Regions from separate parts of the Streptomyces sp. DH10 genome, predicted to be linked through region 2. Evidence: riboswitches for the same ligand, from Rfam matches in the RefSeq annotation. Region 2 holds a riboswitch; the other holds the start of a gene.
The links. Region 2 has a riboswitch for glycine ahead of gcvT (glycine cleavage system aminomethyltransferase GcvT). Riboswitches for the same ligand answer to the same signal wherever they lie in the genome.
Positions count from the first base shown of each region.

Region 1: another riboswitch for glycine. It lies ahead of gcvP (aminomethyl-transferring glycine dehydrogenase); the one in region 2 lies ahead of gcvT (glycine cleavage system aminomethyltransferase GcvT).

Region 1 is NZ_JARVKU010000001.1:762,679-768,635, forward strand. Features, by position in the region: gene QC385_RS03400 (ABC transporter ATP-binding protein) at 1-1,004, shown strand, start outside; gene QC385_RS03405 (TOBE domain-containing protein) at 1,032-1,451, shown strand; gene gcvP (aminomethyl-transferring glycine dehydrogenase) at 1,502-4,387, opposite strand; glycine riboswitch at 4,563-4,658, opposite strand; gene QC385_RS03415 (PRC-barrel domain-containing protein) at 4,772-5,146, shown strand; gene QC385_RS03420 (DNA polymerase IV) at 5,192-5,957, opposite strand, start outside.
Region 2 is NZ_JARVKU010000013.1:159,578-165,534, forward strand. Features, by position in the region: gene QC385_RS26065 (L-serine ammonia-lyase) at 1-379, opposite strand, end outside; gene glyA (serine hydroxymethyltransferase) at 463-1,725, opposite strand; gene gcvH (glycine cleavage system protein GcvH) at 1,740-2,117, opposite strand; gene gcvT (glycine cleavage system aminomethyltransferase GcvT) at 2,222-3,343, opposite strand; glycine riboswitch at 3,420-3,521, opposite strand; glycine riboswitch at 3,522-3,621, opposite strand; gene QC385_RS26085 (AAA family ATPase) at 3,803-4,471, shown strand; gene QC385_RS26090 (enhanced serine sensitivity protein SseB) at 4,538-5,332, shown strand; gene QC385_RS26095 (enhanced serine sensitivity protein SseB C-terminal domain-containing protein) at 5,479-5,957, shown strand, end outside.

The DNA of each region.
Region 1 (5,957 bases), on a different contig from region 2:
GCACCTTCCGGCTGGACGTCGCACTCACCGCCGCCCCCGGGGACGTCGTCGCCCTGCTCGGCCCGAACGGCGCCGGCAAGACGACGGCCCTGCGCGCACTCGCGGGGCTCACGCCCCTCACGTCGGGTCATCTGCGACTGGACGGCGCCCGGCTGGACGCCGTTCCGCCCGAGTCCCGCCCCGTCGGCGTCGTCTTCCAGGACTACCTGCTCTTCCCCCATCTGACCGCCCTGGACAACGTCGCCTTCGGCCCGCGCTGCCGGGGCGCGAGCAAGGCCGAGGCCCGCGCCCAGGCCGCCGAGTGGCTGGACCGTATGGGCCTGGCCGACCACGCCGGCGCCAAGCCCCGCCGTCTCTCCGGCGGCCAGGCCCAGCGCGTGGCCGTGGCCAGGGCCCTGGCCACCCGGCCCCGGCTGCTGCTCCTGGACGAGCCCCTCGCCGCACTCGACGCCCGCACCCGTCTGGAGGTGCGTGCCCAGCTCCGGCGTCATCTCGCCGAGTTCGAGGCCGTGGCCGTCCTCGTCACTCACGACCCACTGGACGCCATGGTGCTGGCCGACCGCCTGGTCGTCGTCGAGCACGGCCACGTCGTCCAGGAGGGCACGCCCTCCCACATCGCCCGCCATCCCCGCACGGACTACATCGCCCGGCTCGTCGGCCTCAACCTCTACCGGGGACGGGCCGAGGGCCACACCGTCCGGCTCGACGCGGGCCCGGCCATCACGACCACGGAAGAACTCTCCGGCCCGGCCTTCGTGGCGTTCCCACCCGGGGCGGTGACGCTGTACCGCGACCGCCCCACGGGCTCCAGCGCCCGCAACCTCTGGCACTGCGAGGTCGCCGGACTGGAGACGCACGGCGACCAGATCCGCGCGGACCTCACCGGCGAACTCCCCCTGACCGCCGACCTCACCACGGTCGCCGCCGCCGAACTCGACCTGCACCCCGGCGCCCCGGTCTGGGCGACGGTCAAGGCGACGCAAACACATGCATACCCGGCATAGGGGACTCACCGGGCTACCGTGCCCCTCATGAGCCTGAGCATCCGCAACCAGTTCCCCGGCACCGTCACCGCCGTCACACCGGGAGAGGCCATGGCGACGGTCAGCGTCCGCCTCACCGGCGGCCAGGCCCTCACCGCGGCGATCACCCGAGAGGCGGCGGACGACCTCGGTCTCGCGCCGGGCAGCGCCGTGCGCGCCCTGGTGAAGTCGACGGAGGTCTCGCTGGCCACGGCCCCCGTCGAGGGCCTGTCCATCCGCAACCGACTCCCCGGCACGGTCACGGACATCGCCACCGGCGACGCCATGGCGTCCGTCCGGGTCACCGTCGAGGGCGGCGAGCTGACCGCCGTGATCACCAGGGACGCCGCGGACGACCTCGCCCTGTCGGCCGGAACCCCCGTCGTCGCCCTGATCAAGTCGACCGAGGTGTCCCTCGCCGCCGAATGACGGGAGGGGCCCCGCACCGCGGAGCCCCTCCCTGCGACCGATCCGGCCGGTCAGTCCTCGTACGCGTCCAGCGGCGGGCAGGAGCACACCAGGTTCCGGTCGCCGAAGGCCTGGTCGATGCGGCGCACCGGCGGCCAGTACTTGTCGGCGACCGAGACCCCGGCCGGGAAGACGGCCTCCTCACGGCTGTAGGCGTGCTCCCACTCCCCGGCGAGCGTCCCGGCGGTGTGCGGGGCGCCCCGCAGCGGGTTGTCGTCGGCGGGCCACGCGCCGGAGCCGACCTTCTCGATCTCCGCGCGGATGGCGATCATCGCCTCGCAGAACCGGTCCAGCTCGGCCAGGTCCTCCGACTCGGTCGGCTCGATCATCAGCGTCCCGGCCACCGGGAACGACATCGTCGGCGCGTGGAAGCCGTAGTCGATCAGCCGCTTGGCGACGTCGTCGACGCTCACCCCGGTCGCCTTGGTCAGCGGCCGCAGGTCGATGATGCACTCGTGCGCGACGAGCCCGCCGGGGCCGGTGTAGAGCACCGGGTAGTGCGGCTCCAGCCGCTTGGCGATGTAGTTGGCGCTGAGCACGGCGACCTGCGTGGCCCGCTTCAGCCCTTCGCCGCCCATGAGCCGGACGTACGCCCAGGAGATCGGCAGGATGCCGGCGGAACCCCACGGCGCCGCGGAGATCGGGCCGACCCCCGTCTCCGGGCCCGCCTCGGGCTGGAGCGGGTGGTTGGGCAGGTACGGCGCGAGGTGCTCGCGCACCGCCACCGGACCGACGCCGGGGCCACCGCCGCCGTGCGGGATGCAGAAGGTCTTGTGCAGGTTCAGGTGCGAGACGTCACCGCCGAAGTGTCCCGGCTTGGCGAGCCCCACGAGGGCGTTGAGGTTGGCCCCGTCGACGTAGACCTGCCCGCCCGCCTCGTGCACCTGCGCACAGATGTCGGCGACGTGCTCCTCGAACACCCCGTGCGTGGACGGGTAGGTGATCATCAGCACCGACAGCTCGTCGCGGTACTGCTCGATCTTCGCCCGCAGGTCCTCGACGTCGATCTCGCCGTCCTCGGCGGTCTTCACGACGACGACCTTCATGCCCGCCATCACCGCGCTCGCGGCGTTGGTCCCGTGCGCCGACGACGGGATCAGGCACACCGTGCGCTGCTCGTCCCCGTTGGCCCGGTGGTACCCGCGTACGGCGAGCAGACCGGCCAGCTCGCCCTGCGACCCGGCGTTCGGCTGGAGGGACACCTTGTCGTACCCGGTGACCTCGGCGAGACGGTCCTCCAGCTCGTGGATGAGCGTGAGGTAGCCCCCGGCCTGCCCGGCGGGCGCGAAGGGGTGCAGCTGACCGAACTCGGGCCAGGTGACCGGCTCCATCTCCGTGGTCGCGTTGAGCTTCATGGTGCAGGAGCCCAGCGGGATCATGCCCCGGTCGAGCGCGTAGTCGCGGTCGGCCAGCCGGCGCAGGTAGCGCAGCATGGCCGTCTCGGAGCGGTGCTGGTGGAAGACGGGGTGCGTCAGGTACTCGTCGGTCCGCAGCAGCGCGTCCGGAAGCCCGTCCTCGGTGGCCGCGTCCAGCGCCTCGATGACCCCCTCGACACCGAAGGCGGCCCATACGGCACGCAGCTGGGCCCGCGTGGTGGTCTCGTCGCAGGCGATCGAGACGTGGTCGGCGTCGACGAGACGGAGGTTGACCCCGTTCTCCCGCGCGGCGGCCACGACGTCGGCGGCCCGGCCCTCGACGCGCACGGTCAGCGTGTCGAAGTAGGAGCCGTGTACGACCTCGACCCCGCCGTTCGCGAGCCCGGCGGCGAGGACCGTGGCGTACCGGTGGGTGCGCCGCGCGATGCCCTTCAGGCCCTCCGGGCCGTGGTAGACGGCGTACATGCCCGCCATGACGGCGAGCAGCACCTGGGCGGTGCAGATGTTGCTGGTGGCCTTCTCGCGGCGGATGTGCTGCTCACGCGTCTGGAGCGCCAGCCGGTACGCCCTGTTCCCGTCCGCGTCCACGGACACGCCGACGAGCCGCCCGGGCAGGCTGCGCGCCATCTTCTCCTTGACGGCCATGTAGCCGGCGTGCGGACCGCCGAAGCCCATCGGCACACCGAAGCGCTGCGTCGTCCCGACGGCGATGTCCGCGCCGAGCTCACCGGGCGACTTCAGGAGCGTCAGCGCGAGCAGATCGGCGGCGACGGTGACGAGTGCCCCGAGCTCGTGCGCCTGGTCGATGACCGGCTTGATGTCCCGCACGGCTCCGGAGGCGCCCGGGTACTGGATCAGCACGCCGTTGATCTCGCGCTCGGCGATGTCGGCGGGGATGCCCTCGCCGAGGTCGGCGACGACGACCTCGACGCCGGCCGGTTCGGCCCGGGTCTGGATCACGGCGATGGTCTGCGGCAGCGCGTCCGCGTCGACCAGGAAGAGGCCCTTCTTGTTCTTGCCGAGCCGCCGCGACAGCGCCATGGCCTCGGCGGCCGCGGTGCCCTCGTCGAGCAGCGAGGCACCGGAGGTCGGCAGTCCGGTGAGGTCGGCGACCATGGTCTGGAAGTTGAGCAGCGCCTCGAGCCGTCCCTGCGAGATCTCCGGCTGGTACGGCGTGTAGGCCGTGTACCAGGCCGGGTTCTCCATGACGTTGCGCATGATGACCGGCGGCGTGAACGTGCCGTAGTACCCGATCCCGATCATGGAGTCGAGGACCTGGTTGCGGTCGGCGAGGGAGCGCAGCTCGGCGATCACCTCGGCCTCGCTGCGGGCGCCCGGCAGGTCCAGCGCCTCGGCGCTCCTGATCACGGCCGGGACCGCGGCGGCCGTGAGCTCGTCCAGCGAGCCGTAGCCGACCTGCGCGAGCATCTTGGCGCGGGCCTCGTGGTCGGGGCCGATGTGGCGCTGCTCGAAGGGAACTGCCTCTTCGAGCTCGGAGAGCGGAATGCGGTGGGCGGTCATTACGGAGGCCTCCTGGTCGACACGACCTTCGAGGGGCACCACGGCACGGGTACCCGAACGGCCTCCCCCTCTGTCATCTCGACCTGAGAGCTTCACCGGATCGCCCGAAGGCCTCCGGCTTTCACCGTCGGTGAGAGCGGAAGCCGTCGACACCCGCCCTGCTTTCCAGAGTGACCTCGTCCGTGCGGTACGTGAGCCTGAGAGATTCCGGGGAGGATTTGCTCCTTCGGCGCCTCCGATGGTGTCTGGAGGACTCTCCCGCACGGGGTCAGCAGCCGCTGCCAGCGTACCAGCGCGGTCAACGCACGAACCTTCGAGTGGCCGCCTCCCCGATTGTGCCGTTTTGTAGTGTTCACGGATGAGTTGCCACCACGTGGAGGGCCCGTGCGAACCGATATCGATCCGCGCAACCTGATCGGCCGCAAGGCGTTCGACCGCAACGGAACCAGGATCGGCACGATCGACGAGGTCTACCTCGACGACGCCACCGGCGAACCGGAGTGGGCGGCCATACGGACCGGCCTGTTCAGCCGGGACGCCTTCGTCCCGCTCGAGCCGAGTGAACTGATCGACGGCGCCCTCCACGTGCCCTTCGACCGCGCCCTGATCAAGGACGCCCCCGACTTCGGCGTGGGCCGCCACCTCTCCCCGGAACAGGAACTCCAGCTCTACCACCACTACGGCCTGGACGTCGCCGCACCTTCCCCGCTCGCGGACCACGACTTCGGCAAACTGGCAGGCACGGACGAGACGGCCTGAAGCCCCGCCGAGCCCTCCAGCCCGGCCGCCTGACCGCCTGGCCGTCTAAGGGGCAGCAGACCGCAGCCCCACAGCTTCGGACCCGCCCTCCGGCCCGCGGCTGCCCTCCGGTCTCGATAAAACAAGCGGCAACGGATCCGCCGGCTCCAGATCCGGATCGTCGACCCTGAAGGTCCGCACCCGCCCGGGCTCCGAGCCGGGCGTCTCGAACCGCACCGTGACCCGCCCCAGACCGCTGCCCTGCACCCATCCGTGCCCGAACGCGGCGTGCCGTACGTCGTGCCCGGCGGGCCACCGCCGCTCGGCGAGCGCCGGCTGCTCCTCGGCCGGCGCCACGGCAGGCTCCTCGACCGGCCCCTGCGCCTCCGTCCGCTCCCCCGCCGCCTGCGCGAAGAGATCCTCCTGGGTGTAGTCGGCGAGGCCGCTGACACCCACTCCGAGCAGCCGCACACCGCCGGTCGTGTCAACCGAGTCGAGCAACCGGGCCGCCGCCTCGCGGATCACCGCGGGATCGTCCGTCGGCCCGCGCAGCGTCTCGGACCGGGTGAGCGTCGAGAAGTCGTACCGCCGTACCTTCAGCACGATCGTCCGCCCGGACAGGCCCGCCCCGCGCAGCCGCCGCACGCACCGGTCGGCGAGCCGCTGCACCTCGAGACCGACCCGCACCCGGTCGTGGATGTCCACGTCGTAGGTGTCCTCGACCGACACCGACTTCGCCTCCCGCTCCGCCACGACGGGCCGGTCGTCGCGCGCGAGCGCCATGGCGTAGAGGCCGTGCCCGTGCGACTTTCCCAGCAGCCGGACCAGCTCG
Region 2 (5,957 bases):
CGTTCGCGTGGTACGGCAGCGCCTTGCGGCGGTGCAGGACCATGTCGTCGTCGTAGGAGAACGCGATCTCCTGCTCGCCCAGCAGCTGGAGCCGGCCGCCGGTCCTGATCGCCTCCACCCGTGCGTCGGCCGTCTCCACGTCCACCGTGCGCGGCGAGTCGCCCTCCAGGCCGAGCAGCACCGCCTTGGGCGTGCCGTGGCCGTGGCCGGTGGCGCCGAGCGAGCCGTAGAGCTCCGCGCGGACCTTCGCGGTCGGGGCCAGCAGCTCCTCGTTGCGCAGCCGTCGCGCGAACATCCGGGCCGCGCGCATGGGGCCGACCGTGTGGGAGCTGGACGGGCCGATGCCGATCGAGAACAGGTCGAAGACCGAGATGGCCACGGGAACTCCTGACTACGGGGGTGGTGCAGAGGGGGTGGGCGCCGCGCCGCTCGTGGCCGCACGGCGCCCGAAAGGTTTCTTCGTTATGTGTTCAGACCCGGGTACAGCGGGTGCTTGTCGGCCAGGGCCTTCACCCGGGCCTTGAGGGCCTCCACGTCGTACGACGGCTTCAGCGCCTCGGCGATGACGTCCGCGACCTCCGCGAAGTCCTCCGCCCCGAACCCGCGCGTGGCCAGGGCCGGCGTGCCGATCCGCAGACCGGACGTCACCATCGGCGGACGCGGGTCGTTCGGGATCGCGTTCCGGTTGACCGTGATGCCCACCTCGTGGAGGCGGTCCTCGGCCTGCTGTCCGTCCAGCTCCGAGTGGCGCAGGTCGACCAGGACCAGGTGCACGTCCGTGCCGCCGGACAGGACGTCCACGCCCACGGCCCGGACGTCGTCCTTCACCAGACGCTCGGCCAGGATGCGGGCACCCTCCAGCGTACGGCGCTGGCGCTCCTTGAAGTCCTCCGAGGCCGCGACCTTGAAGGAGACCGCCTTGGCCGCGATCACATGCTCCAGCGGACCACCCTGCTGACCGGGGAAGACGGCGGAGTTGATCTTCTTGGCCAGTTCGGCCGTGGAGAGGATCACACCGCCGCGCGGGCCGCCCAGCGTCTTGTGGGTGGTCGTGGTCACCACATGCGCGTGCGGTACCGGGTTCGGGTGCAGCCCCGCCGCCACGAGCCCGGCGAAGTGGGCCATGTCGACCATCAGGTACGCGCCGACCTCGTCCGCGATCCGGCGGAAGGCGGCGAAGTCCAGCTGCCGCGGGTAGGCCGACCAGCCCGCGACGATCAGCTTCGGCTTGGACTCCTTGGCCAGCCGCTCGACCTCGGCCATGTCGACCCGGCCGTCGTCGCCGACGTGGTAGGCGACGACGTCGTAGAGCTTGCCGGAGAAGTTGATCTTCATGCCGTGGGTCAGGTGCCCGCCGTGCGCGAGGTTCAGACCCATGATGGTGTCGCCCGGCTTGAGCAGCGCGAACATCGCGGCGGCGTTGGCCTGGGCGCCCGAGTGCGGCTGCACGTTGGCGTGCTCGGCGCCGAACAGCTCCTTGACCCGGTCGATCGCGATCTGCTCGACCACGTCGACGTGCTCGCAGCCGCCGTAGTAGCGGCGGCCCGGGTAGCCCTCGGCGTACTTGTTGGTGAGGACCGAGCCCTGCGCCTCCATGACCGCGACCGGCGCGAAGTTCTCCGAGGCGATCATCTCGAGGGTGGACTGCTGCCGGTGCAGCTCCGCGTCGACCGCGGCGGCCACGGCCGGGTCGAGCTCGTGCAGGGGTGTGTTCAGGACGGACATACGGCTACGCCTCCTCAGCCGGCGGAGAAAGCGGTGTACTCGTCGGCGGAGAGCAGGTCGCCCGGCTCGTCCGTGACCCGCACCTTGAACAGCCAGCCGCCCTCGAAAGGGGCCGAGTTCACCAGCGACGGGTCGTTCACGACGTCCTCGTTGACCTCGGTGACCTCGCCGGAGACGGGGGAGTAGAGGTCGGACACCGACTTGGTCGACTCCAGCTCGCCGCAGGTCTCGCCCGCGGACACGGAGTCACCGACCTCGGGGAGCTGGACGAAGACCACGTCGCCGAGCGCGTTGGCCGCGTGCTCCGTGATGCCGACCGTCGCGACGCCGTCCTCGGCGGCCGACAGCCACTCGTGCTCCTTGCTGTAACGCAGCTGCTGGGGGTTGCTCATGGCCTGGATTCTCCTGTACGCGCGGGAGTGCTGTTGACGGGGGGACTGCTGGTGAGCTGGAACGACGGACCGCGGGGACGCCTGCCGCGGTCCCCGGCCAGTGTCTACTTCTGCCGCTTGTAGAACGGCAGCGCCACGACCTCGTACGGCTCGTGACTGCCCCGGATGTCCACGCCCACGCCGGGCGTGCCGGGCGCGGCGTGCGCGGCGTCGACGTACGCCATCGCGATCGGCTTGCCGAGCGTGGGGGAGGGGGCGCCGGAGGTGACCTCGCCGACCGCCTCGCCGCCGGCCACGACCGCGTACCCGGCGCGCGGGACGCGGCGGCCCTCGGCGACGAGCCCGACCAGCACGCGCGGCGGGTTCTGCTCGGCGCGGGCGGCGGCCTCGACCAGGGCCTCGCGCCCCACGAAGTCGCCCTCCTTCTCGAACTTCACCACGCGGCCGAGACCGGCGTCGAAAGGCGTCAGGGAGGTGCTCAGCTCGTGCCCGTACAGCGGCATGCCCGCCTCCAGGCGCAGCGTGTCGCGGCAGGACAGCCCGCAGGGGACCAGTCCGGCGCCCTCGCCCGCCTTGGTCAGGGCCTGCCACAGCTCGACCGCGTGCTCCGGCTTCACGAACAGCTCGAAGCCGTCCTCGCCGGTGTAGCCGGTGCGGGCGATCAGGGCCGGGACGCCCGCGACCGTGCCCGGCAGACCGGCGTAGTACTTCAGGCCGTCGAGGTCGGCGTCGGTGAGGGACTTCAGGATCCCCGGCGACTCCGGACCCTGCACGGCGATCAGCGCGTAGGCGTCCCGGTCGTCGCGCACCTCGGCGTCGAAGCCCGCGGAACGTTCCGCCAGGGCGTCCAGCACGACCTGGGCGTTGGAGGCGTTGGCGACGACCATGAACTCGGTCTCGCCCAGCCGGTAGACGATCAGGTCGTCGAGGATGCCGCCGTCGGCCCGGCAGATCATGGTGTAGCGGGCGCGGCCGGGCTTGACGCCGCCGATGTTGCCCACCAGGGCGTAGTCGAGGAGGGCGGCGGCCTGCGGACCGGTGACGGTGATCTCCCCCATGTGGGAGAGGTCGAACAGCCCGGCCTTCGTGCGCACGGCGTTGTGCTCGTCGCGCTCGGAGCCGTAGCGCAGGGGCATGTCCCAGCCGGCGAAGTCGGTCATCGTCGCGCCGAGCGAACGATGCAGGGCATCGAGCGCGGTGTGGCGGAGTTCTCCTGTACTGCTCATCGGTCGGTCGTCTCCCAAGGGCAATGGGGGTACCTCCCGCGCGAGCTCGTTCGAGCGTGGGGGAGGGCGAGGTCGTTCCTCCCCATCTGTCATCGGAACCTGAGAGGTTCGCCATGAAGGACATGGCTTGCACCTTGGGTGGGACCGCCGAGGACGGCGGCCCGCTTTTCAGATGTGCCTCGCCCGCGCGGTAACGGGGCCTGAGAGATTCAAGGGAGGGACTTGCTCCTTCGGCGCCCCAGCGTCAGCGGTGCTGGGAACTCTCCCGCGCGGATTCAAACGGCCGGTATGCAGTTGGCGCGCACATCATTGCACGCATCGTCGCGGGGTGGCAGGGGCACACCCTGTAGCAGGCCTGTTGCAGGAAGAGGACTAAAAAGAGAGACATCGGGCATTACCTTCTCTTTACACTCAGCGGGGATGGGACTCCGTACCTGGCCCCAGGGGAGGACGATCACGGTGAACAGGACCACCGCGTACGCCACGACATCGGGCGTCGCGCTGCCCGACCAGCCGGCCGGTCCGGCACGGGCGGCCTGCGGCCCGCTGCCGGTGCCGGTCGTCCGCGATCTGCGCGAGCGCGCCGGCCACAGCCCGCACGCGCTGCTCTTCGGCCCCCGCGACCTCGTCGTGGTCACGGGCCTGCCCGGCAGCGGCAAGTCCACACTGATGCGGCGCACCGTGCCCGGCCGGCGCATCGACTCCCAGGACACCCGAGACCGCTGGGACGGCAGCATGCCGCGCTTCCTGCCGTACGCGGTCTACCGCCCGCTCGTCCGCCTGGCCCACTACGCCGGGCTGCGCCGCGCCCTGCGCACCGGCGAGGGCGTCGTCGTGCACGACTGCGGCACCCAGGCCTGGGTCCGCCGCTGGCTGGCCCGCGAGGCCCGCCGCCGGGGCGGCACCCTGCATCTGCTCATGCTCGCCGTCACCCCGGAGGAGGCCCTGGCCGGCCAGCGCGACCGCGGCCGCGGTGTCTCGCGGTACGCGTTCCTGCGCCACCGCGCGGCGACCACCCGCCTGCTGCACGCCGTGGAGCGGGGCGAACTGCCCGCGGGCTGCGGCTCGGCGATCCTCGTGGACCGGGACGCGGCGGACACCCTGCGCCGGATCGGGTTCACCGGCTGACCGCGGGCGGCCCGCGAGACGCTAGCCTTTGAGCCACAGCAGTGGTTCCAGGCAGGCGGTAGGCAGATGGACTTCCCGGCGGACTTCTCCGCGGACTTCCCGGCGCACACGCAGACCCACCCGCACGGCGGATGGCCAGGCAACGAACTGGAGGAGGTGCTCTCGGCCTCCCTCGGCGCCGGGCCGTCGGCCGGCGGGCGGATCGTCGAGGTGCTCGGCCGGAGTTTCGTCTGGGTCCCCCTGCCGAGCGGCGGCGGCCCGCAGAGCGGCCCCCTGGACCTGCCCGGCATCGAGATCGAGGGCCAGGCATACGTACCGGTGTTCAGCTCCGAGGAGCAGTTCCGCCAGGTCGTCGGCTCCCACATGTCGTACACCATCGCGCCCGCCGTGGAGTTCGCCCGCGGCCTGCCCCCGCACGCCGGGATAGTCGTCAACCCGGGCGGCGTGGTCGGCATACCGCTCCCGCCGCCCGCCGTGGCCGAGCTCTGCCGGGCCGGCCGGACGCCCCTGGACGGCCCCGCGAGCGGCGGCCGCGTCCGCCTCTTCGAGCCCGACTGGCAGGACGACCCGGTGGACTTCCTCGCCGCCGCCTCCGCCGAGTTCGAGGCGATCGGCGTCGTCGTCACCGCCCGCCGCTGCCTCGCCGCGATCGAGACCGCCGACCCGGTGATGTTCGTGGGCGTCGAACTCTCCCAGTGGGAAGGCGACCTGCGGGCCCTCCCCCTGGACGCCCTGTCCCGGGCCGTGACCAGGTCCCCGGCCCCGTGGCCGGTCAACCTGATCCTCCTGGACGTGGCGGAGGACCCGGTGGGTCACTGGATGCGGGAGCGGGTGCGCCCCTTCTTCCAAGGGGTTCACTAGCAGATCTTTCACAGGGCTCACCGGCGAACGCTCACAGGAGTGAGGCCCGCGGCCGGACCCGCACCAGCCGGACGAGGCAAGTCCCGAGTCGGCGGGCGGGCTTAAGCTAGGTCACGGTCGAGGCGTTGTACGAAGGGGCGGTAAAGGTGAGCGCGAGCGGCACGGCCGCGGCCGGACAGGTCGAGCACATGCTGCGCCAGGTCACGCCCGGGCGTTACGACGCCTACGAGGCACTCCTGCGCGCGCTCGCGACCCCGCACTCCGGACAGATCTGGATGCTCCTCTGGCACGGCCAGGCGGGCTCCCCCGACGCCCAGTACGGGAACATGGAGGTCGACGGCTACGGCTACGCCCCGTGTGTGACCTCCGCCCAGGAGCTCTCGGCCAGCGGCTGGAACCGTTCTTACGAGGTGGTCGACGGAGTCGACGTCGCCCGCGCCCTCTACCCCGACCACTACGGCCTGTGGCTCAACCCGCACGCCCCCGGCGGCGGCGTCGGCATCCCCTGGCTCGACCTGCGCCGGATCGCCACGGGCCTGGACCGCCAGCCCGCCGGCCCGCTGCGGCTGTCCGAACCGGCCATCGAGATCCCGCAGTTCTACGCCCTGCTCGCGCAGAACGCCCA